4 regions of the Pseudomonas sp. MF08875 genome follow, and region 4 is predicted to be linked to each of the others. Evidence: riboswitches for the same ligand, from Rfam matches in the RefSeq annotation. Region 4 holds a riboswitch; each other region holds the start of a gene.
The links. A riboswitch is a leader RNA that binds a small molecule or an ion and turns the genes downstream of it on or off. The one in region 4 is predicted to bind cobalamin.

Region 1 (5,705 bases), on a different contig from region 4:
TTGTCGCCGTTACCCAGGCGCGCCAGGTCCACCCAGCGCCGCGCCAGTTCGGCGACAAAATCCATGCGCTCGGGCTGGGCGCGGTAGCAGACCACATCGGATTGGCTGCGCTCGCTGCGCCAGGCCAGGTCCTTGAAGCTGATGGGGCGGCTGATGATGCGCCCGTCGAGTTCCGGCAAGGCGATGTGCATTGCCAGGTCTCGCGGCCCCAGGCCCTGCTCGCTGGCGCGCCACCCGGGCTCGTTGTCCTGGGCGCAAATGGCCTGGATCACCGGGATATCGCGGCGAAACGGGCGTAAATGGGGGGCTTCGGGGCTCGATTGAGCGAACCCGGTGGTGTTGAGGATCACCGCGGCTGCGGCCTCGTCCAACCAACCTTCCACTGCCGCCAGGCAACCGGGCTCCTTGAGGCTGGCCACCGCGATGGGTAAGGGGTTGAGGCCCGCCGCCTGCAAGCGCTGGCAGAACACATCGATGAACCCGGTGTTCGCCGCTTGCAAGTGGGAGCGGTAGAACAGCACCGCCGCCACGGCTTGCCCGGGCTGCCAGTCGGTATGCCATTGGCTTAGGCTGGCGTGGCCATGGCGAGGGTGGTAGATGGCGCTGCGCGGCAGCACCTGGGGCTCGCCCCACGAATAGTCGCGGCCCAGCCAGCCACTGGCCAGGCAGCGGTAGAAATCCAGGGCATTGCCCAAACCGCCCTGGCGCAAAAACTGCCACAGGCGATCGCGCTCGGGCGCGGCCACGGTGCTCAGGTCGCTCAGCTCCGGGTCGGGGCGGTCGTCCCCCGGCACCAGAATCAGTTGCACGCCGCGCTCGGCCAGTTGCACCAGGCGTTCGATGCCGTAGCGCCAATAGCCGATGCCGCCGTGCAGGGATATCAGGATGACCTTGGCGTGTTGCAGCACCTGCTCGACGTAGAGGTCCACCGAGGCGTGGTTCTGCACCTGCATCGGGTTGGCCAGGCGCAGGCTGGGGTAATCCTCGGGCAGTTGCCGGGCGGCTTCGGCCAGCAGTGCCAAGCTGGAATCGCCGCTGCACAGGACCACCAGTTCGGCGGGGGTTTGCCCCAGGTCGGCGATGTTGTCATCGGCGACGAAACCACCGGGTTGGGTCCTGAGCAGGTGCATGGGTCAGGCGCCGAGAGCGGCGCGCAGTTGCGCTTCGAGTTGGGCGGCATCCAGGTCTTGGCCGATCAACACCAGGTGGGTGGTGCGCGGCTCGTCGCTGCGCCAGGCGCGGTCGAAGTGCTTGTCGAAACGGCTGCCCACGCCCTGGATCAGCAAACGCATCGGCTTGCCCGGGATGGCGGCAAAACCCTTGACCCGCAAGATGCCGTGCTTGACCACCAACTCGTTAAGGGCGGCCAGCAGCAAGCTTTCGTCGGCCTGGGGCAGCTCGATGGAAATGGAGTCGAACGCGTCGTGATCGTGGTCATCTTCGCCGCCATCGCCGTGATGGTGGTCGTGGTGGCTGTGGCGCCCGTCGATGTGCTCTTCGGAACCGGCGCCCAGGCCGATCAGCACGTCCAGGGGCACGCGACCGCTGCTGGCTTCGATGATCTTCACCGCCGGCGGCAGTTCTTCGGCCACTTCCTGGCGCACGCGCTCCAGGTCTTGCGGGGCGATCAGGTCGGTTTTATTGAGGATCACCAGGTCGGCGCTGGCCAATTGGTCGGCGAACAACTCGTGCAACGGCGACTCGTGGTCCAGGTTGGGGTCGAGTTTGCGCTGGGCGTCCACCTGGTCGGGGAAAGCGGCAAAGGTGCCGGCGGCCACGGCCGGGCTGTCAACCACGGTAATCACCGCATCGACGGTGCAGGCGCTGCGGATTTCCGGCCACTGGAAGGCTTGCACCAACGGTTTGGGCAGGGCCAGGCCGGAGGTTTCGATGAGGATGTGGTCCAGATCGGCGCGGCGCGCCACCAGTTCGCGCATCACCGGGAAGAACTCTTCCTGCACCGTGCAGCACAGGCAGCCGTTGGCCAGTTCATAGACGCGGCCGTTGGCTTCTTCTTCGGTGCAGCCGATGGCGCACTGCTTGAGGATTTCGCCGTCGATGCCCAGCTCGCCGAACTCATTGACGATCACCGCGATACGCCGGCCCTGGGCGTTGTCGAGCATGTGGCGCAGCAAGGTGGTTTTGCCCGAACCGAGGAACCCGGTGACGATGGTGACGGGGAGTTTGGCCAGTGTTTTCATCGGATGCCCTTTGGCAAAGGGGGCGGGCATACGGGACGGCTGGCCGGGCGCGGGGGGCGCCAAGGCAGATTTCGCCACCGGATCACCCCGCCCGGTTGAATGTGAGAATCAGTGACGAGGCAGGTCTCCTGGCTGACGGTGGGCCAGTCCTTGGACTGGCATTCGCTGCGCCTTCCCGCTTGGCCCGAAGGCATCAGCAGTGGCGTGGCAGCGAACAGCACCGTTCACAGTTGCGGGGGCAGCCGCGGCATTGACCGCGTTCCCTTCTTAGCTTCGGCACGGGCCGAAGAACCTCGAACGCGCAAGGCTACGCAGTGCGTAGGGGCGGGTCAATGCCGGGCGCCTCGGGCATTTGACGCCCCGCCCTCGCCCATGCTCTCCTACGCACCTTGTTACAGGTGCCCTTGACAGGGTGAAACGGGAAACCGGTGGATCATGTGCTTTACTCAAGCCCTTGATGAATCCGGTGCTGCCCCCGCAACGGTAAGCGAGAGAGGAATCACAGCCACTGTGCCAACCGGCATGGGAAGGCGATTCCAGCAGGCCACGGCGCAAGCCCGGCCCCTCGCGAGCCCGGAGACCGGCCAGTGACACGACAGTGCGCCCCCACGGCCACTTTCACCCAACAAACCCGCGGTGGGCGGGCGCTGTCTGAAGCCCTGCGGGCCCGCCTCGCAGGGGTTTGCATGCGCTCGATCCGCCCTGACACCACAAAGGGAAGCGCCATGTCGATCATCAGCAGCACTCGCCATACCGGCACCGCCAGCAGCACCGCCACCTTGAGCCAACGCCTCACTGCCGCCATCGGCGCGTCGATTTTGGGCGCGTGCCTGGTGTATTTCGCCGGGTTCTCCCACATCGAAGCGGTGCACAACACCGCCCACGATACCCGCCACAGCGCCGCGTTCCCGTGCCATTGAGACCTGCCGCCATGATTAAGCGCATCGCCCAAACCGCAGGTTTCACCGGCCTGCTGGCCGCCCTGCTGCTGACCCTGCTGCAAAGCTTCTGGGTCGCGCCGTTGATCCTCCAGGCCGAAACCTATGAAAGCGCCCCGGCGGCCCAGGCCCATGAACACGCCGACAGTGGCGGCGCCGCCCACAGCCACGACGCCGAGGCCTGGGAGCCCGAAGACGGCTGGCAGCGCGTGCTGTCCACCACCGGCGGCAACCTGGTGGTGGCAGTCGGTTTCGCCCTGATGCTGGCCGGGCTCTACACCCTGCGCGCGCCCAACAGCACCGTGCAAGGCTTGTTCTGGGGCCTGGCCGGTTATGCGACCTTCTGCCTGGCGCCGACCCTGGGCCTGCCACCGGAATTGCCGGGCACCGCTGCCGCCGACCTGGCGCAACGGCAGATGTGGTGGGTCGGCACCGCCGCGTCCACTGCCGCGGGCATCGCCCTGGTGGTGTTCGGCAGGCACTGGGCGCTGAAGATCCTCGGCGCGGCGATCCTGGCCGTGCCACACGTGATCGGCGCGCCGCAGCCAGAAGTGCATTCGATGCTGGCCCCCGAAGCCCTCGAAGCGCAGTTCAAGATCGCCTCGCAACTGACCAATGCCGCGTTCTGGCTGGCCCTGGGCCTGATTAGCGCGTGGTTGTTCCGCCGCAAGGGTGGCGCCTCATACCCGGCGTGAACCGCCCCAGCCCGGCGCCGATCCTGGTGATCGGCCTGGGCTGTCAGCGGGGCTGCCCCGCCAGCACGCTGCGCGCGTTGCTCGACCAGGCCCTGCAAGCCCACCGCATCGACCTGGACGCGGTGCAAGCCCTGGCCAGCATCGACCTCAAGCGCCACGAACCGGGTCTGCTGGAACTGGCGGCGCAATTGGGCTTGCCGTTGACCTGCTTCAGTAGCGTGGAACTGGCCACCTATCAAGATCAACTGAGCCATCAATCTCAGATCGCTTTCGAGCGCACCGGGTGCTACGGCATCGCCGAAAGCGCCGCCCTGGCCCTGGCCGAGCGCCTGGCGCAAGAGCCCTCCAGCCTGGTGATTCGTCGGCAGAAATACGCCCAGGCCACCTTTGCATTGGCGCGGGCCACGCAAAAGCGCCGATAATCGCCGCCCCGATCATGAGCAATCTTCATCTGCAAGCCTGCTCGCCCCCCCTCTTTTGCCTAGGACACCGCCATGACGGTCTACTTTATCGGTGCCGGCCCCGGCGACCCGGAACTCATCACCGTCAAGGGCCAGCGCCTGATCCGCCGTTGCCCACTGATTATCTACGCCGGCTCCCTGGTGCCCGCTGCGGTGCTCGAAGGCCATAACGCCGAACAGGTCATCAATAGCGCCGAACTGCACTTGGAACAGATCATCGAGCACATCAAGAGCGCCCACGGCAAAGGCCAGGACGTGGCCCGCGTGCACTCCGGCGACCCGAGCCTGTATGGCGCCATCGGCGAGCAGATCCGCTGCCTGCGGGAATTGGCCATCCCCTTTGAAATCATCCCCGGCGTCACCGCCACCGCCGCTTGCGCCGCGTTGCTGGGGGTGGAACTGACCCTGCCGGATGTGGCGCAAAGCGTGATCCTGACCCGCTACGCCGACAAAACCGCGATGCCGCCCGGTGAAACCTTCGCCAGCCTTGCCGCCCATGGCACCACCATGGCTGTGCACCTGGGAGTCAACCATCTGGAAAAAATCGTCGCGCAGCTGCTGCCCCACTACGGCGCCGACTGCCCCATCGCCGTGGTGCACCGTGCCAGTTGGCCGGATCAGGACTGGGTGCTCGGCACCCTCGACGACATCGTGGGCAAGGTCCAGGCCAAGGGTTTTCGGCGTACGGCGCTGATCCTGGTGGGCCGGGTGCTGGCCAGCGACAGCTTTGGCGAATCGTCCCTGTACCGGGCGGGGCATGCGCACCTCTATCGGCCGTAGGAAGGGCGCCACAAGCTGCAAGCTTTAAGCTTGTAACTGCGCTTTTTGGGCATAAAAAAACGGCGCTCACGGGCGCCGTTTTTGGTGTGCAGCGAACGCCTTTAGTAGTAGGCGTTTTCTTTCTGCGTGTGGTCGGTCACGTCGCGCACGCCCTTGAGCTCCGGGATGCGCTCGAGCAGGGTGCGCTCGATGCCTTCGCGCAGGGTCACGTCGGCCTGGCCGCAGCCTTGGCAACCGCCGCCGAACTTGAGCACCGCGATGCCGTCGTCGACGACGTCGATCAGGCTGACCTGGCCGCCATGGCTGGCCAGGCCTGGGTTGATTTCGGTTTGCAGGTAGTAGTTGATGCGCTCGTTGACCGGGCTGTCGGCGCTGACCATTGGCACCTTGGCGTTCGGCGCCTTGATCGTCAACTGGCCGCCCATGCGGTCAGTGGCGTAGTCGACGACCGCGTCATCCAGGAAGGCTTCGCTGAACGAATCGATGTAGGCGGTGAAGCTCTTGAGCCCCAGCGCGGTGTCTTCGGGTTTTTCTTCCCCGGGCTTGCAGTAGGCAATGCAGGTCTCGGCGTACTGGGTGCCGGGCTGGGTGATAAAGACGCGAATGCCGATGCCCGGGGTGTTCTGCTTG
Region 2 (5,705 bases), on a different contig from region 4:
GCGACAGCTACTGGAGCAAGACGTTCATCGAAGCCAAGCGCGCCCTGGCCATGGCCCCGACCACGATGACCGCTCGCAAGTAAGCGTCCTCCCTGGGCACCGCCCGGGGATAACCCTTCACTTTATAAGCCGAACTTAAAGTCTTACTTGAAGTTTGACTCATAGCCGCTAGAATCCCGACATGTTGTTGCTAACGAGCCGTGTATGCCTTGCATGCGCGGCTTTGTTTTCAGCGCCTCGGCAGAGAAAGCCGCAGCCAGATCAGGATTGTTCTGCCCATGTCGACCTCCGCCCGTCTCGCCTTCCTTATGCTCGTTGCCCTGCTGGGCGGCTGTGCCAGCCATACCGTACCGCCGGCCAAAGTGGTACGTGCCCCGGTGTTCGCACCGACCCAGGGCTTCTCCCCGGTTGCTGATGATGTGCTGTTCCGCGCACTTGGCCTGGTGGGCACGCCCTATCGCTGGGGCGGCAATACGCCGGATTCGGGTTTTGATTGCAGCGGCCTGATCGGCTTTGTCTACCGCGATGCGGCGGGCATCGCCTTGCCGCGTTCTACCCGGGAAATGATTGGCATGCGCGCCCAGGACGTCGACCAGAATGCCCTGCAAACCGGCGACCTGCTGTTCTTCGCCACCAATGGCGGTTCCCAGGTCAGCCACGCGGGCATCTATGTGGGTGAGGGCCGCTTCGTCCACGCTCCGGCCACGGGCGGCACGGTCAAGCTCGACAGCCTGTCCAAGGCCTACTGGCAGAAGGCTTACCTGAGTGCCAAGCGGGTGCTGGCGCCGGCTCAGCTGGCGCACAACCCTTAAGGCGTCCCCCTCGCGGAGGTTCTCGTGACCGCTCGCAGCATCACCCTCGACGACCCCCTCTACCAATACCTGCTGGCCGTGTCCCTGCGCGAAACGCCGTTGCTTGAGCGTTTGCGCGAGCACACCCAAGCCTTGCCCATGGCCCGCTGGCAGGTGGCGCCCGAGCAGGGCCAGTTCCTTGCCTTGCTGGTGAAACTGACCGGCGCCAAGCGTTTGCTGGAAGTGGGCACCTTCACCGGCTACAGCGCGTTGTGCATGGCCCAGGCCTTGCCGGACGACGGCACACTGCTGTGTTGCGACATCCCCGGCGACTACAACGCCACCGCCCAGGCGTATTGGCGGGAAGCGGGCGTGGCCGCGCGCATCGAGCTGCGTCTGGGCCCGGCCCTGGAAACCCTGGAGCACATCGAACGCCAGGGCTTGTGCGGCAGCTTTGACTTGATGTTCATCGACGCCGATAAAGCCAACTACCCGGCTTACCTGGAAAGCGCCCTGCGCCTGCTGCGCGGCGGCGGCTTGGCGATTTTCGACAACACCCTGTGGAGCGGGCGGGTGCTGGAGGCCCACCCGCAAAGCGCCGACACCCTGGCCATCCAGGCCCTGAACCTGGCCTTGAAGGATGACCCGCGTGTCGATCTGTCGCTGTTGCCGGTGGGCGATGGTTTGACCTTGTGCCGCAAGCGTTAGCGCGCTGCGGTTACCCGCCACACCTTGTTGCCTACATCATCGGCCACCAGCACTGCGCCTTGCCGGTCGAGCGCCACGCCCACCGGGCGGCCCATGGCGTTTTCCTCGGTGTCGAGGAACCCCGTCAGTAAATCCACCGGCGGCCCGCTGGGCTTGCCCGCGTTGAAGGGCACGAAGATCACTTTGTAGCCACTGTGGGGTTTGCGGTTCCACGAGCCGTGCTGGCCGATAAAAGCGCCGTGGGTGAAGGGCGCCGGCAATTGGCTGCCCGTGGCGAAGGCCAGGCCCAGGGACGCGGTGTGCGGCCCCACCGCATAATCCGGGGCGATGGCCTTGGCCACCAGGTCCGGGTTTTGCGGGGTGACGCGCTCGTCTACATGCTGGCCGTAGTAGCTGAAGGGCCAGCCGTAGAAGCCGCCGTCGCGCACCGAGGTGATGTAGTCCGGCACCAGGTCGCTGCCGATTTCGTCCCGCTCGTTGACCGCCGTCCACAACGCACCGCTGTCCGGCTCCCAGGCCAGGCCGTTGGGGTTGCGCAGGCCCGAGGCGAATATCCGCGCCTTAGCGCTGGCGCGCTCGACTTCCCAGATCGCCGCGCGGCCTTCTTCTTTCTCCAGGCCGTTTTCCCCGACATTGCTGTTGGAGCCCACCGTGACGTACAGCTTGCTGCCGTCTTGGCTGGCGATGACGTTTTTGGTCCAGTGGTGGTTGAGCGGCCCGCCGGGCAAATCCACCACCTTGCTGGCCGGCGCTTCGATGCGGGTCTGGCCGGCGGTGTAGGGGAAGCGCAGCAGGCGATCGGTGTCGGCCACGTAGAGGTCGTTGCCCACCAGGGCCATGCCGAACGGCGAGTTGAGGTTGTCCAGGAACACCGTGCGGGTTTCGGCGACGCCATCGTGGTCGGCGTCGCGCAGCAGGGTGATGCGGTTCGGGCTCGGCACGGTGGCGCCGGCGCGGGCCATGATTTTTTCGCTGATCCAGCCGCGCAACCCGGTGCTGTCCTCGGGTTTGGCCGGGGCGTTGGTTTCGGCCACCAGCACGTCGCCGTTGGGCAGCACGTAAAGCTAGCGCGGGTGCTCCAGGCCTTCGGCGAACGCGGCGACCTGGGTGCCGGCCGCCGCCACGGGTTTGCCGCCCGCCGGCCAGCCGATGGCCGGGGCGACGTTGACGGTGGGGATCAGGGTTTTGTTCGGCGCCGGCAGGCGCGGCGACGGCCCGGTGCCGTCGGAAACTTGCAAGGTGGACGTCTCGCCGCAGGCAACCAACCCGGCGGCGAGCACAACGATAAAGGCGGAGCGAGGCTTGAACATGGGCATTTCCCTATGAGTACGCGGCGGTAAGCATAGGGCAGTGGGCGCGGCGCGGGGTTCAACCTTATCCGCGAGCCTCTTTGAACAGCACGGCGATGCCGGGTTGGTAGTTGCCCGCCTCGTTGCGCAACTTGCGGTAGGCATAGGGGAAGTACCAGGCCACGGCGCAGCTGTACTCCTTTTGCAGGTCGTCGACCATGTCCTGGAGTTCTTCGGGGGTGGCGCTGTGCTGGGTTTTTTGCGGGGCGACGAACAGGCAGCCCAGCTTCAGGTCGCTGGGGTAGCTGATGCGGCGGGCGGCGCTGGTGATATCGAGCAGGGCCTGCTCCAGGTTCAGGTGGTTGATCTGGGGCCAGCGCTGGCTGGCTTGCACGTAGGCCCATTCGTCCTTGCTGGCGATGTACAGGTCGGCGCGGGCATTGCGCTCACCGTTTTCCAACTGCTTTTTGGTGGGCGCATGTTCCAGGGTGACCATTTCGGCCATCCAGGCTGCGGCCGAGAGCAGCCCCAGGTTGGCCCGCTCGTCTGACCAGTACGGCGCCTTGTTGTCGCCGCGCACCCGGTTGTAGCGATCGATGCAGTCAAACCAGCGCTCCAGCATCGGTCGCAAAAATTCCAGCTTGGGGTTGCTGATAATCATGCCTTGCATCGTTCACTCCCTTGAGTCGATCGTGTTTGGGTTATGGCTATTTGATATCGCCGCTTCCAGCCTGGCACAAGATTGGCGCCCGTTTATTGACCCATCGCAGTCAATCAACCCTGGCGGCCCCGGGTTTCATTGACGCTCCACCCCCAACCCTCTAACCTTCGCCGCTTGTTTCAGGTGCCCTGTGGCCAGCGGTCGACAGGGTGAAACAGGGAAGCCGGTGAGTGCGTGCGCCAAGCGCGCGGTCACGATCCCGGCGCTGCCCCCGCAACGGTAAATGAGTCAAGGCTGTGCTTTTTGCCACTGTGCCCACCCGGGCATGGGAAGGCGCACCGCCCGGGGCAACCCACTCATGAGCCCGGAGACCGGCCTGATCCATCCAACGGCATCACGGTGGGCGATGCCAGGCTTGTTGCCGTCCTTTATTCCTGCCCGCCGTTATCCAGCCCCAACGGAGAGCTGCCCCATGACCGATTCCCCCGAACGCGACGAGCGCCACCTGGCGCGCATGCTGCGCAAAAAAGCCGTGATCGATGAACGCATCGCCAACTCGCCCAACGAGTGCGGCTTGCTGCTGGTGCTCAGCGGCAACGGCAAGGGCAAGAGCAGCTCGGCGTTCGGCATGCTCGCCCGCGCCATGGGCCACGGCATGCAGTGCGGCGTGGTGCAGTTCATCAAGGGCCGCAACAGCACGGGCGAGGAGTTGTTTTTCCGCCGTTTCCCCGAGCAGGTGCGCTTTCACGTGATGGGCGAAGGCTTCACCTGGGAAACCCAGGACCGCCAGCGCGACATCGCCGCCGCCCAAGCGGCGTGGGCGGTATCGCGCCAGTTGCTCAGCGACCCGGCCATTGGCCTGGTGGTGCTCGATGAACTGAACATCGCCCTCAAGCACGGCTACCTGGACCTGGACCAAGTGCTCAGCGACCTGCAGGCCCGCCCGCCGATGCAACACGTGGTGGTCACCGGCCGTGGGGCCAAGGAGCAAATGATCGAGCTGGCCGACACCGTCACCGAAATGGGCCTGCTCAAGCACGCCTTCCAGGCCGGCATCAAGGCGCAAAAAGGCATCGAATTGTGAGTGTGCGCCAGTGCCCGGCCGTGCTGATTGCGGCGCCGGCGTCCGGCCAGGGCAAAACCACGGTCACCGCCGCCCTGGCGCGCCTGCATCGTAACCAGGGGCGCCAGGTGCGCGTGTTCAAATGCGGCCCGGACTTTCTCGACCCGATGATTCTGGAGCGTGCCAGCGGTGCGCCGGTGTACCAACTGGATATGTGGATGGTGGGCGAGCAGGAAAGCCGTCGCCTGTTGTGGGAAGCGGCGGGGGAGGCCGACCTGATCCTGATCGAAGGCGTCATGGGCCTGTTCGACGGCACGCCCTCCAGTGCCGACCTGGCGCGCCACTTCGGCGTGCCGGTGCTGGGCGTGATCGACGGCACCGCCATGGCCCAGACCTTCGGCGCCCTGGCCCTGGGCCTGGCGCGCTACCAACCGGACCTGCCCTTTGCCGGGGTGCTGGCCAACCGCGTCGGCACCCTGCGCCATGCGCAACTGCTCGAAGGCAGCCTCACCGAAGGCCTGCGCTGGTACGGCGCGTTGTCCCGCGAGACGGGCATCGAGCTGCCCAGCCGCCACCTAGGCCTGGTGCAGGCCAGTGAACTGAACGACCTCGACCTGCGCCTGGACGCGGCCGCCACGGCTCTGGCCAGCAGTTGCGAAGTGGCCCTGCCGCCCGCCGTGGCCTTCGCCGCGCCCCAGCCGGTGGTTGCCGAGCCGTTGTTGGCCGGCGTGCGCATCGCCGTGGCGCGGGACGAGGCGTTCGCCTTCACCTATGGCGCCAGCCTCGACCTGCTGCGGGCGATGGGCGCCCAGTTGCACTTCTTCTCACCTATTCATGACAGCGGGTTGCCCGAGGCCGACAGCCTTTACCTGCCCGGCGGTTACCCGGAGTTGCACCACGTCGCGTTGGCGCAGAACACGCCGATGCTGGAGGCTATCCGCGCCCACCACCGCGCGGGCAAACCGTTGTTGGCCGAGTGCGGCGGCATGCTGTATCTGCTCGACTCCCTCACGGACGTCGAAGGCGTGAGTGCACCGCTGCTGGGCCTGTTGCCGGGCGCTGCGGTGATGCAAAAACGCTTGGCGGCCCTGGCCCTGCAAACGGTGGACCTGCCCGAAGGCAGCCTGCGTGGCCACACCTATCACCATTCGCTGACCACCACCACGCTGGCCCCCATCGCCCGGGGCCTGAGC
Region 3 (5,705 bases), on a different contig from region 4:
AATCACCGGGATGGCGCGATAGGCGCCGTGTTCAATGGCTGCGCCGTCGTCGTCGATATAGGCCACGCCGGCCAGCAAGTCGCCGGCGCCGAGGCTGAGCAGGGTGTCGGCGCTGTGCTGGTTGAGGGCCACGATGCGCTGCGGCGGCTGCGCCACGGCCCAGGTTTGGCCGCAGTTGCCATAGGTTTGGCCAAAGGCTGGGGCGGCCAGGCACAGCCACGTAGCGGCAACGAAGAATCTACGCATCGGGCACGCCTCCTGGGGGCGGATGGATCAGCAGGGCCGCAACCGGCCTATTGCCCAGCAGGTGTTCGTCCACCAGGCGCCGGGTGTCGTCGTCGGTGGCGATGCGGTACCAGCAGGCATCGGGGTAAACCGTCAGCAGTGGCCCACGGTTGCATGGGAACTGGCAAGCGGTGCGGGTCAGCAGCACGCCGCCCGGGGTTTCTACCAGGTGATGGTCGAGCAAATGGCGGCGCAGGGTTTTCCACCGCGCCAGGGCGCCCCGGCGCACGCAACGCGGGCCGGTGCACAAAAACAGGTGGCGGGCGTGGGCCGGCGGGTGTTCCCAGCCTGGGTCGGCGGCCACCGGGGCCACCCGCTCGCAGGGCAAGTGGCGCTCGCTGCGCGCCACCTCGGCGCACACCGCGTCGGCCTCCAGGCCCCGGCGGCCGAGGGCCGAGGCGGTGACCCAGAGCCTTGGCGCCTGCGGGTGGGCGGCCGCGCGGCGCGCCAGCTCATCGCGCAACCAGTCCAGGTAGGCGCTGTCGGACGCGGGCTCCAGGTCCACCACCAGCACCTGCTCGCCGAGGTGCTGGCGCGGTGCTTGGAGGGCCTGCCAGAGCCCGTCGAAGCTGTGCAGGGTGTCGATGATCCGCTCGTTCGGCGCCGCGCCGCGCAAGGTGCGCAACGCGGCGGCAAAGGCCTGGCCTTGCGAGCCGTCACGCAGGCCCGGGCCGACGAACAGCACCTGTTGGTATGGGCTTGGGGTGTTCATCAGAAGCGGTACGTGTAGCGCACTTCGCTGGTGAACGGGCGCCCCAGGTTGTCCACCGAGCTGGCGCGGCTGGTGACGTAGTCGCGGTCGAGCAGGTTTTCCACCAGCAGGCTGATGCGGTGCTGGCGGGCGTTGTCGAGGTAGCGGTAGGCGTCGGCGTCCACTACCGCGTAGTGGCCGTATTCCACCTCCTTGGCGCCCACCACGCTGCGGATGTAGCGCACCGCGCCGGCCACGCCCCACAGGCGATTGTCGGCGTCGAAGGCCAGGCGCGAGCGGGCGAAGAAGCTGGGGATGTTGGTCAGGGTGACGCCGTGGTTGCCTTCCACCAGGTTGCGGGTCATGTCCGCCGACAGGCTCCAGCGCTCGTCCAGCTGCCATTTGCCGTCCAGTTCGACGCCGCGCACCCGCACCTCGCCCTGGCTGTTGGTCCAGTGGATGTCGTCCAGAGCAATCAGGTCGGTGATCTTGCGCCTAAACCCAGTGACGCTGGCACTGAAGTCGCGGTTCAGCAGTTCGCCCTTGTAGTCCAGCCCCAGCTCGGCGTTGCGGCTTTTTTCGGGCTTGAGGTTGCGGTTGCCGATTTCATCGTCTTCGCGGGCGAACAACTGTTCGGCGTTGGGCAGCTTGTAGGCGCTGCCGTACTGGCCGCGCAGCTGCCAGTTGGGGTTGAGGTCATAGAGCGAGGTGAGCATGCCCACGGTGGCGCTATCGCCGCCGCTCATGGCTTCGTGGCGGATGCCGAGGCTGGGGTGCCAGTCGGGCAGGGCGGCGATCACCGGGCGCAATTGGGTGTAGAGGGCGTGGGCCTGGGCCTGGTTGTCGTCGATGATGAGCACATCGTCCTGGCCCTTGAACCACTGGTTGTCGGCGCCGAACACCAGCACGTGGCCGCCGTCCAGTTCGGCCTTGCCTTCGGCCTGCACGCCCCAGTCGGTGAAGCCCCAGTAATCCTTGTCGTTGACCACCGTGGTGGCGCCGCCCGGGGCGTTGTTGATGCGGGTGTAGCGGGTGTCCCAGTCGTTGACGTGGCCTTTGACGAAATAGCTCAGGCGTTCGCTGAGGCTGTGCTCGAAGGTGGCCGTGGCGATTTGCTGCACGCGGTCGTTGGTGGTTTTGCGGTTGTTGGCGGGCCGGGCGAAGTCCAGGTTGGCGTCGGAGTATTGGTAGAACAGCTCCAGGCGCGCATCGTCGCCCAACGCCTGGATGGCCTTGGCACCGAAGGTGGTGACCTCGTAGGAACGCTTTTTGTCCGTGGTGTTGGCGCTGTAGTCGCGGTTACGAAACGGTTGGTAGCCGTCGGAGACGTTGTGGCTGACGTAGGCCAAAAGGCCCAGGTCGCCCCAGCCGTTGCTGACGATGCGCTCGGCGCGGGCGTCGCCTGTTTTGCCCATGAAGCTGTCCAGGCCCAGGTTGACCTCGCCGCCGATGTCGCGGCTTTGCGGGCTGCGGGTGACGATATTGATGACGCCGGCCACGGCCTGGGTGCCGAACAGCAGGCTCTGGCCGCCCTTGAGCACTTCGATGCGCTCGATGGCGTTGGCAGGCAGGGTGTCGATGTAAATGCCGCCATACAGGCGATTGTTCAGGCGCACGCCGTCGAGCAGGATCAGGGTGTCGTCGTTGCGCCCGCCCAGCAGGGAATAGGTGCCGTAGTCGAACGGGCCGTTTTTCGGCGCCACGTATAGGCCCGGTACGTACATCTGCAGGACGCGGGAGATGTCGCTGCTGGGGCCGGCGCGCTCGATCTGCTCGCGGCTGACGATCTCCACTTTGCTGCCGTACTTGGCCATCTCGGCGACGGTGGTGGATTCCACGGACGGAGCGCTGACGGTTTGTTGTTCGAGGGTCAGGGCGCTGTCATCGGCCAGCAGGGCCGGGCTCAGGAGGGCGCCGCACAGGGCCGCGCAGGCATGCAAGGGCGCAGGACACAGGGCCCGGGCACGCAAGGTTTGGAGTTGATTCATTTTTTGGTCTTCTCGAAAAAGTTTCTTTCGCAGAAGCACGCAGGAGAAAGTACCGGGCACACGCCGATACCGGCCCATGCCCGCCCACCGCAGGTTTTTGCCAAACAAACATTCCAGGCCGGTCTCCGGGCTTGCGAGGCTGGAGGGGTTCGCCTTCCCATGCCGTGAGGCACAGTGGCTGATTGAACCCATCACTCGCTTACCGTTGCGGGGGCAGCACCGGACTAGCCCTGGGAGGGCGCACCGGTTTCCCGTTTCACCTCATGCACGGCGGCAGGAGGCACCTGAAACAGGGCGGCATCTGAACACTGGCATGACCGTTCGTCAACCTTGGCGGGTGTTTTGGGGAGACTGGTGTAGCAAACGGGCTCGCCCGCGCTCGGTCGCGTAGCGGCCGTAAAAATTGGCCCGGTGCCACACCACCGAGGGGCGCTGCGCACCCCAGCGCGGGCGAGCCCGCTTGCTACCGCGAGGGTTACGCGGCGACAGCTTGCATGTGGCGCAGGGCCATGGGCACGGCGCGTACCGATTGGCCGGGTTGCAGTTGCAGGCGTTTGGCGGTGAGGCGGTCGATCAGCAACTGATTGCCCACCAGGCGCGCCTTGGCGGCGGTGATACGGCAGTTTTCCAGGCGCCGGTTGTGGATCAGCCAGGTCGGGGCTTCGTCGTCCGGGGTGCCGATGCTCAAGGTCAAGGACTGGCTGTCGCGCACGGCACGGATGTTGCCCACCGCCGCTTCGATCAGCGGGCCGCCATCGAAAATATCGATGTAATTGTGGTAGCTGAAACCCTCGGCCTGGAGGATCTGCGCCGCGTGCCGGGTGTTGGGGTGCATTTGGCCGATCACCGCTTGCGCCTCTTCGGTGAGCAGGCAGGTGTACAGCGGCTGGCGCGGCATCAGTTCGGCGATGGAGGCCTTGTTGCCCATCACCGAGAGGTGGTCGGCGTGGAAGAAGTCGCGCTTGAAGAAGTGCCGGCCCAGGCTGTCCCAGAACGGCGAGCAGCCTTCTTCATCGGTGCAGCCGCGCAACCCGGCGATGAGTTTTTCGCCGAACAACTCGGGGAACTCAGCCACGAACAGCAGCCGCGCCGTGGACAGCAAGCGGCCATTGCCGACGCTGCGCAGGTCCGGGCGCAGAAACAGCGAGCAGAGCTGGGATTGGCCGGTCATTTCGTTGTTCAGGAACAGGGTCGGAATGTGCCGCTCGATGCCCAGTACCGGCGCCGAGTTCACCGTCAGGCCAACCCGGTAGTTGTACCAAGGCTCGCGCTCGCCCACCGCGCCAGCCAGGGCGCTGACGCCGAGCAGGCGTTGGTCGTCGTCTTCGAGCACGAACAGGTAGTCGGCATCGGCGCGCTCGACCTGTTGGGCGAAGGTGCGTTGCGACCAGCGCACCCGATGGGCCATGCGCTCTTCACTGATGGGCAGGCTGGTCAGCGCGGGGTCTACATGCCGGGCCAGGTCCTGCAACGCGGGCAGGTCAGTGATATTCACCGGGCGGACGATCATGGTGCAGCTCCTTGGGCGCGCCTATCCAGGCGTAGTTCTTGGGCTCGGGGCAAGGTCACAGGGCGATCAACCGCACAGTGCGGCCCTCGTCCAGGCGCAAGGCTTCGAGCATGTCATCACTTAGGCCGACCTTCCCCTCCAGGGGTTCCTCCAGTTCGGCGACGATGGCGCGGTAATCGCGCAGTTTGTCGTTACTTAGCAGGTAGCGGCCCAATTCGCCGCTGGGGGCCCGGCGCACTGTGGTCAGAAGCTGGCTGCGGGCGATGGAGCGGATGTTAGCGGTGCGCGCATAAAGCGTTGGGCCACCGTCGAAGATGTCCACGTAGCTGTGGGGTTCGAAGCCTTCGCGCAGCAGCATGTCCATGGCGTCGCGGCCATCCGGGTGGGGTTTGCCGATACAGTCCTGGGCCGCTTGCGGCAGCATGGGGATGTAGATCGGGTGATGGGGCATCAACAGGGTGATGGCTTCGCGGCTTTGCAGGCCACTGAGGCGCTCGGCCTCGGCGTAGGGCAGGTCGGTGAAGTGCTTGCCCAGGGCATCCCAGAAGGGCGAACTCATGTCTTCGCTGTAGTAGCCGACGATCTCGGTGATGGCGGCCTCGGCAAAACGCCGCGGGTGGGCGGCCATGAACAGCAGGCGTGCGCGCGACCCCAGCTCGGCGTAAGGCCCGCGCACCAGGGCGTCGTCGACGTGGAAACCGCGCAGCAAAGTGTGCCCGTTGAGGTCCTGGCACAGCGACAGCGCCGGCACTGCGTGCTGGATGTTCAGCTCCCGCGAGGTGCTGATGAAGGTGCGATTGCGCAGGCTGTAGAACGGCTCTTTGAAGCCGATGGTGGCGATGATCTCGGCGCAGCCGTGCAGGCGCTGGCTAAAGCTGTCCTGCAGGACGAAGAAGTAGCTCTCGTCGGCGCGCTCGTCCACGTCCTTGGCGAAGGACCGCAGGGAGCCATCGATTTTGGCCTGCAACAGCGAGGTGTCATCCGGTAGGGATGTGACGCCCAGCAGACTTTCGCGGGCCAGTTGCTGCAAATGGGGCAGGTCGGTTGACTCGACTGGGCGTAACACCAGCATGGATGCACTCCTGTATCAATGGGCTCCTACGCGCCAGCTTTGGCGGGATGAGCCTGACTATCACTGTCTTTTCCACGGGTTTGACCCCGGTCACGGCCAATGGGCGGGGTGCCGGTGCTTATTGTGCGCTCTGCCTGGCGCTCGATGGTATTGCAATGC
Region 4 (5,705 bases):
GCCAGACCATCCCTGCCGCTATCCGCCGCGCCCTGGAAAAAAACCCGCAGATCGCCTACAGCCTGCTCAACGCCAACGACCTGCTGCGCGACGCCTGAGCCGTGCCGTAGGGGCTACAGGTATTTGAGCCAGGCGAGGTCGCGGCGCCTGGCCTTGAGCGCTGAGAACCAGCGCACTGGCGGGTACACCGCCAGCGCCAGGGCCATCGCCATCAGCCACACCGCGCCAATGGAGTCGAAGCCAAAGTAGCTGCCCTGGTTCAGCCCGAACGCCGCCACCGCCAATAGATACAAGGCTTTGAGCACATACAGGTGCAGCAGGTAGAAGAACATCGGCGCCGAGCCCAATACCGTCAACGGCAGCAGCCACCGCCGCTGGCCGGCCCGCTCGAAGGCCAGCAACAGCAGCAGCCCAAGCCCGAGGGTCAAGGTCAGGAACAGCAGCGACGGCGGGTACTTGGTGATGTTGAAAAAGCCCATCAGGGTGTGCAGCGCGGTGTCGCCCACGGCCCAGGGTTTTTCGCCATAACCGTTGGCCAGGCGCACCAGCACAAACCCCAGCAACGCCGCCACACCCCAGCCCAGCAAGCGCCGCTGGCGCCCCGCCACCGGCGTGCTGCGGCTGAACCACGGCCCCAGCACGTAGCCCAGGGCGATCACGCCGATCCACGGCAATACCGGGTAAGAGGTACGCAGGCGCAAATCCGCAGAAAACGCCAGCCAGCCACGGTCGTGGAGGATCGCCCACGGCACGTGCAAGGCCGACTCCACGGGAAAATGCACGCCGTCCAGCAGGTTGTGCCCGGCGATGATCGCCACCGCCAGCAATGCCAACACCGGCCGTGGCAGCCACACCAGCAGCGACAGCGCGAGCATGCTCAGGCCGATGGCCCAGATCACTTGCAGGTAGATCACGCTGGGCGGGAACTGGAAGGTCCAGGCGAAATTCACCAAGGTCAGCTCCAGCAGGACCAGGAACAACCCACGCTTGAACAGGAACGCCGCGACATCAGCCTTGCCGGCATATTTTTCGCCGTACAACCACGCCGACAACCCGGTGAGCAGCACAAACACCGGGGCGCACAAATGGGCCAGGGTACGGCTGATAAACAGACTCGGTTCGGTGCTGGCGATGTCCATCGGGTCGCCGACCTGGCGGTGCAGCAGGAAGGTTTCGCGCACGTGATCGAGCAGCATGAACAGGATCACCAGCCCACGCAGGGCATCGATGGACAGCAGACGTGAAATCGGGGGGCTAACAGCGGGTGAAGGGGTATGGGTCATGGAGTATTCGCAACGGGATGATAGGAAACCCGCTCGCCAGAGCGGTCGATGAAAAGCTTGAACCGTTACCTTATAACATGACAAGCTAGCGCAATGCACCGCGCAATCACGGCCATACACTTGCCCCGCCGCTGGTTGAATGCGTATCGATGAACTAACATGCCGCCCGCCGGTTGGCGCAAGGAACTGACAGGGAATCCCCCAGCGCGCCGTAAGCCACGCTGAAACGGAACTGCCCCCGCAACTGTAGGCGCCGAGCCCCCTGCCTCCACGCACGCCACCGGAAAACCTCCCGGGAAGGCCGCTGGCGGACCGCGAAGCGCCAATCAGAACACCTGCCGGCCCGTAGCAAACACTAACCGGCGGGGTGTCCGGAAAGGACATCCGCACGCGGTTTTCGATGCGTTTTCAGCTTTACCCTGCCCTGGCGGCAGCGTTTGAGGGATGTGTTTTCCAAGGCCGTGCCCTGCCCGTGCACCGGTTCCAATGGAGATCGCATTTCATGTCACTGCCCCACCTCAACGCCCTGTTCGCCGGCCTCGGCCTGACCTCGCTGAGCCTGTGCGCCAGTGCCACCGAATACCCGTTGCACCTGAACAACTGCGGCGTGCCCCTGACGTTCAGCGAGGCGCCGGCCAAGGCCGTGACCATCGGCCAATCCGGCACCGAGATGCTCTACGCCCTGGGCCTGGGCGACACACTGGTAGGCACCTCGCTGTGGTTCAACGAAGTGCTGCCGCAGTTCAAGGCCCAGGATGCCAAGGTCGAACGCCTGGCCGACAACGAACCCAGTTTTGAAGCGGTGATCGGCAAGCGCCCCGCCCTGGTGGCCGTGGACCTGGAGTGGATGGTTGGGCCCCAAGGCGCGGTCGGCACCCGCGAGCAGTTCCATGAACTGAAGATCTCTACCTACCTGCTGCCCTCCGACTGCGAAGGCAAGGACAACCTGGTGGGCGCCGATGGCACGCGCCTCAAGGCCTTCAGCGTGGACAGCCTGTACAAGAGCATCACCGAGCTTGCACAGATCTTCGATGTGGAGGACCGCGGCCAGCGCCTGGTCAGCGACCTGAAGAATCGCCTGGCCAACGCCGTGGCCCAGGCGCGCCAGCAGCACCCCCGGGACGTCTCCGCAGTGGTGTGGTTTTCCAGCGCCGACCTTGGCATCGACCCCTATGTGGCGGGCCGCAAGGGCATCCCCGATTTCATGCTCAGCGCCCTGGGGATGCGCAACGTGATCGAATCCGACGAGGAATGGCCCACCGTGGGCTGGGAAACCATCGCCAAGGCCAACCCCAGTATCCTGGTGATTGCGCGCATGGACCGGCGCCGCTACCCCGCCGACGACTACCGCAAAAAACTGGAATTCCTCAAGAGCGACCCAGTGACCCGCCACATGGACGCAGTCAAGCACGACCGCATCGTCATCATCGACGCCCACGGCATGAACGCCAGCACGCGGATGTTCGGCGCCATTGAGGAGCTGGCCAGCGCTGTTGAGCACTTCAAGTTGCCTAAATGAGACACGCCCGGTTACTCGGCCATGGCCTGTTGGTGCTGGCGGTGATCGCCGGCGCGGCCCTGGGCGAAACCGCCATCAGCCTGCCCATGGTCTTGCAAACCCTGGCCAATAAGCTTCGGGGCGCGGGCTGGTTGACCGACCCCAGCGATGGCGCGCAGATCCTGCGCTTCCACGCCTCTTTAACCCTTCCTGGAGACCACCCCGATGCGTTACATCACTGCGCTGGCACTGCCCGTCGCCTTGCTCGGCCACAGCACCCTGGCCAACGCCGGGTCCGCCCAGGAACAGGCCAAGGGTTTTGTCGAAGACAGCACCTGGACCCTGCTCAACCGCAGCGTGTACGACCAACGCGAGTACCGTCACGGCGCCCGCAGCAACGGCGCGCGCAACGCCTACAAACCCCGCAGCGAGCGCAATGGCTACGGCGAAGAATGGGCCTACGGGCTGATGGGCAGCGTGCAGTCGGGCTTTACCCAGGGCACGGTGGGTGTGGGCGTCGATGCCCACGCTTACCAAGGCTTGCAACTGGACAGCGGTGGCGGCCGCGCGGGCAAGGCGCGGCTGCTGGGGCTGGACCACGACGGCCACCCCAAAAACAGCTTCAGCCGTGGCGGCGCCGCGCTCAAGTTGCGGGTGTCGTCCACCACCCTGGCCTGGGGCGAACAACGGGTGAAAACCCCCGTATTCAGTTCCTCCGACAGCCGCCTCCTGCCGGAAACCGCCACCGGGCTGTTCCTCACCAGCCAGGAATGGGCCGGGGTGAAACTGCTGGGTGGGCACTTCACCGAAAGCACCGACCGCAATGCCTCGAGCCACGACCGCGGCTTTGTGGTCAATTACTCCAATGGCCGCCAGGGCAACGCCTTCGACCTTGCGGGCGTGGTCTACAGCGCCACCCCGGGCCTGAGCGCCAGCCTCTACACCTCACGTTATGCCGATACCTGGAACCAGCATTACCTGGGCGCCACGTTCAGCCACGCCTTGAGCCCCACCCGCTCACTGTCGCTGAACCTCAACCTGTACCGCACCACCGACGAGGGCCGGGCGCTGTCGGGACGTATCGACAACACCACGTGGAGCCTGATGTCCGGCTACACCAGCGGCCCGCAGACCTTCAGCCTGGGCTACCAGAAGGTGCGCGGCGACACGCCATTCGACTACGTCACCCGTGGGGCGATTTTCATCAGCAACGCCGTGCAGCTCTCGGACTTCAACGCGCCGAACGAGCAATCCTGGCAGGCGCGCTACGACCTGGGCCTGCAAACCTTCGGCTTGCCGGGGCTGAGCCTGAGCGCGGCCTACCTTCGTGGCAGCCAGATCGACGCCAGCCACCTCGACCCTGCGGGCGGCTACGCCTACCTGGGCTACGGCCAGGGTGGCAAACACTGGGAGCGCGACTTCGAAGCCCGCTATGTGGTGCAAAGCGGCAAGGCCAAGGGCGCGGCGTTTTCCGTGCGGCACAATGTGCATCGCGGCAACCGTGCCCAGGCCGAACTGGACAGCGACCAGATCCGCCTCGCGGTGGAATACCCCCTCGGCGGCGGCTTCTGAGCCAGGGGCATTGCCAAGAAGCAATGGCGCCAGGGCGAATCCAGCAGCGCCGTGGCTTTGTGTTTAGAATGCCGGCCTTTCCCCCTGCCGAACCTGCCCGATGAATGCCGACGCCCTGTCCACCCTGCACGCTCACCTGTCCACCGCCCTGCAAGCCCCGCCGGCCGAAACCCGGCGCCTGTTCCATGGCCGTGGGCGCTGCTGGCCGGGGCTGGAACAACTGACCGTAGACTGGCTGCAAGGGGTGGTGCTGGTGTCGTTGTTCAAGGAACCGAGCCAGGAACAGTTGCAGGCCCTCGTCGCCAGCCTGCACACCCTCACCCAGCAAGCGCCCTGGCAAGCCAGTGGCGCCCATCACCTGGCGCTGCAGCACCGCTACCTGCCGCAAAGCACCACCGAGTGGTTGTTGGGCGAGCCGCTGGAGCAATGGACCCTCACCGAGGGCGGCCTGCGCTACCTGCTGGACTTGGGCGTAAAGCAGAACAGCGGGCTGTTTCTCGACATGCGCTACGGCCGCGACTGGGTCAAGGCCAACGCTCGCGACCGGCGGGTGCTGAACCTGTTCGCCTACACCTGCGGCTTCTCGGTGGCGGCCATCGAGGGCGGCGCGCGCCATGTGGTCAACCTGGACATGTCCCGCGCGGCCCTGAGCCGAGGCCGCGACAACCACCGCCTCAACGGCCATGACCTGACCCGCGTGAGCTTTTTGGGCCATGACTTGTTCAAGTCCTGGGGCAAGGTCAAGCACACCGGGCCTTACGACCTGATAATCATCGACCCGCCGTCCTTCCAGAAAGGCAGCTTCCTGCTGACCAAGGACTACGCCCGCGTCATCCGCCGCCTGCCGGAACTGCTGGCCGAGGGCGGCACGGTCCTGGCGTGCATGAACGACCCGTCCCTGGGCGCCGACTTCATCATTGACGGCGTCACCCAAGGCGCCCCGGGCCTGCGCTTTGTGCAACGCCTGGACAACCCCCCGGAATTCCCCGACATCGACCCGCGCAGCGGCTTGAAGGCGCTGGTGTTTGTGGCGGGCGCTCAGTAAGGGCTTCGCCAGCAGGCCGGGCGGCGCCGCTCGCCCGCGAGGGTGGCATTCCAGCCGCCAGAAGTGCATCGCCTGCCCCGGCTTCATCGCGGGCAGGGCCCGCTCCCACAGTGTGGGTGGGATTTGTTTTTCCTCTGTGGGAGCGAGCCTGCTCGCGAGGGCGGCACGCAGTGGCGGTGACAAATGGCAGGGGTAACACAGTTGCTCCCATAGAAGAGGAGCAGAGCCCGCGCCCACACCAACCTGCCGCCATCGGCAAATCAGGGTGCGCAGGCCTAGGTGTGCGCCTGCACCACCCACTTCACCG

Region 1: linked by a shared signal. The riboswitch ahead of AC19YT_RS03345 (CbtB domain-containing protein) and the one ahead of AC19YT_RS06725 (ABC transporter substrate-binding protein) in region 4 are both predicted to bind cobalamin.
Region 2: linked by a shared signal. The riboswitch ahead of cobO (cob(I)yrinic acid a,c-diamide adenosyltransferase) and the one ahead of AC19YT_RS06725 (ABC transporter substrate-binding protein) in region 4 are both predicted to bind cobalamin.
Region 3: linked by a shared signal. The riboswitch ahead of AC19YT_RS05145 (TonB-dependent receptor plug domain-containing protein) and the one ahead of AC19YT_RS06725 (ABC transporter substrate-binding protein) in region 4 are both predicted to bind cobalamin.

Annotation. Positions count from the first base shown of each region.
Region 1 covers NZ_JCBCUW010000004.1:41,415-47,119, reverse strand. Annotated here, with positions in the region: gene cobN (cobaltochelatase subunit CobN) at 1-1,130, opposite strand, end outside; gene cobW (cobalamin biosynthesis protein CobW) at 1,134-2,201, opposite strand; cobalamin riboswitch at 2,303-2,512, opposite strand; cobalamin riboswitch at 2,581-2,804, shown strand; gene AC19YT_RS03345 (CbtB domain-containing protein) at 2,927-3,121, shown strand; gene AC19YT_RS03340 (CbtA family protein) at 3,133-3,834, shown strand; gene AC19YT_RS03335 (cobalamin biosynthesis protein) at 3,831-4,256, shown strand; gene cobM (precorrin-4 C(11)-methyltransferase) at 4,329-5,075, shown strand; gene nfuA (Fe-S biogenesis protein NfuA) at 5,177-5,705, opposite strand, start outside.
Region 2 covers NZ_JCBCUW010000013.1:95,642-101,346, forward strand. Annotated here, with positions in the region: gene AC19YT_RS10045 (C40 family peptidase) at 1-83, shown strand, start outside; gene AC19YT_RS10050 (C40 family peptidase) at 279-812, shown strand; gene AC19YT_RS10055 (class I SAM-dependent methyltransferase) at 837-1,499, shown strand; partial or broken gene AC19YT_RS10060 (PQQ-dependent sugar dehydrogenase) at 1,496-2,809, opposite strand; gene AC19YT_RS10065 (hypothetical protein) at 2,874-3,458, opposite strand; cobalamin riboswitch at 3,614-3,843, shown strand; gene cobO (cob(I)yrinic acid a,c-diamide adenosyltransferase) at 3,922-4,533, shown strand; gene AC19YT_RS10075 (cobyrinic acid a,c-diamide synthase CobB) at 4,527-5,705, shown strand, end outside.
Region 3 covers NZ_JCBCUW010000006.1:77,174-82,878, reverse strand. Annotated here, with positions in the region: gene AC19YT_RS05155 (ABC transporter substrate-binding protein) at 1-246, opposite strand, end outside; gene AC19YT_RS05150 ((2Fe-2S) ferredoxin domain-containing protein) at 239-997, opposite strand; gene AC19YT_RS05145 (TonB-dependent receptor plug domain-containing protein) at 997-2,964, opposite strand; cobalamin riboswitch at 3,064-3,267, opposite strand; gene astA (arginine N-succinyltransferase) at 3,440-4,474, opposite strand; gene AC19YT_RS05135 (arginine N-succinyltransferase) at 4,530-5,546, opposite strand.
Region 4 covers NZ_JCBCUW010000008.1:99,769-105,473, forward strand. Annotated here, with positions in the region: gene AC19YT_RS06715 (hypothetical protein) at 1-98, shown strand, start outside; gene AC19YT_RS06720 (acetyltransferase domain-containing protein) at 114-1,283, opposite strand; cobalamin riboswitch at 1,437-1,640, shown strand; gene AC19YT_RS06725 (ABC transporter substrate-binding protein) at 1,786-2,802, shown strand; gene AC19YT_RS06730 (hypothetical protein) at 2,814-2,975, opposite strand; gene AC19YT_RS06735 (OprD family porin) at 3,007-4,353, shown strand; gene AC19YT_RS06740 (class I SAM-dependent methyltransferase) at 4,454-5,398, shown strand; gene AC19YT_RS06745 (aminotransferase-like domain-containing protein) at 5,674-5,705, opposite strand, start outside.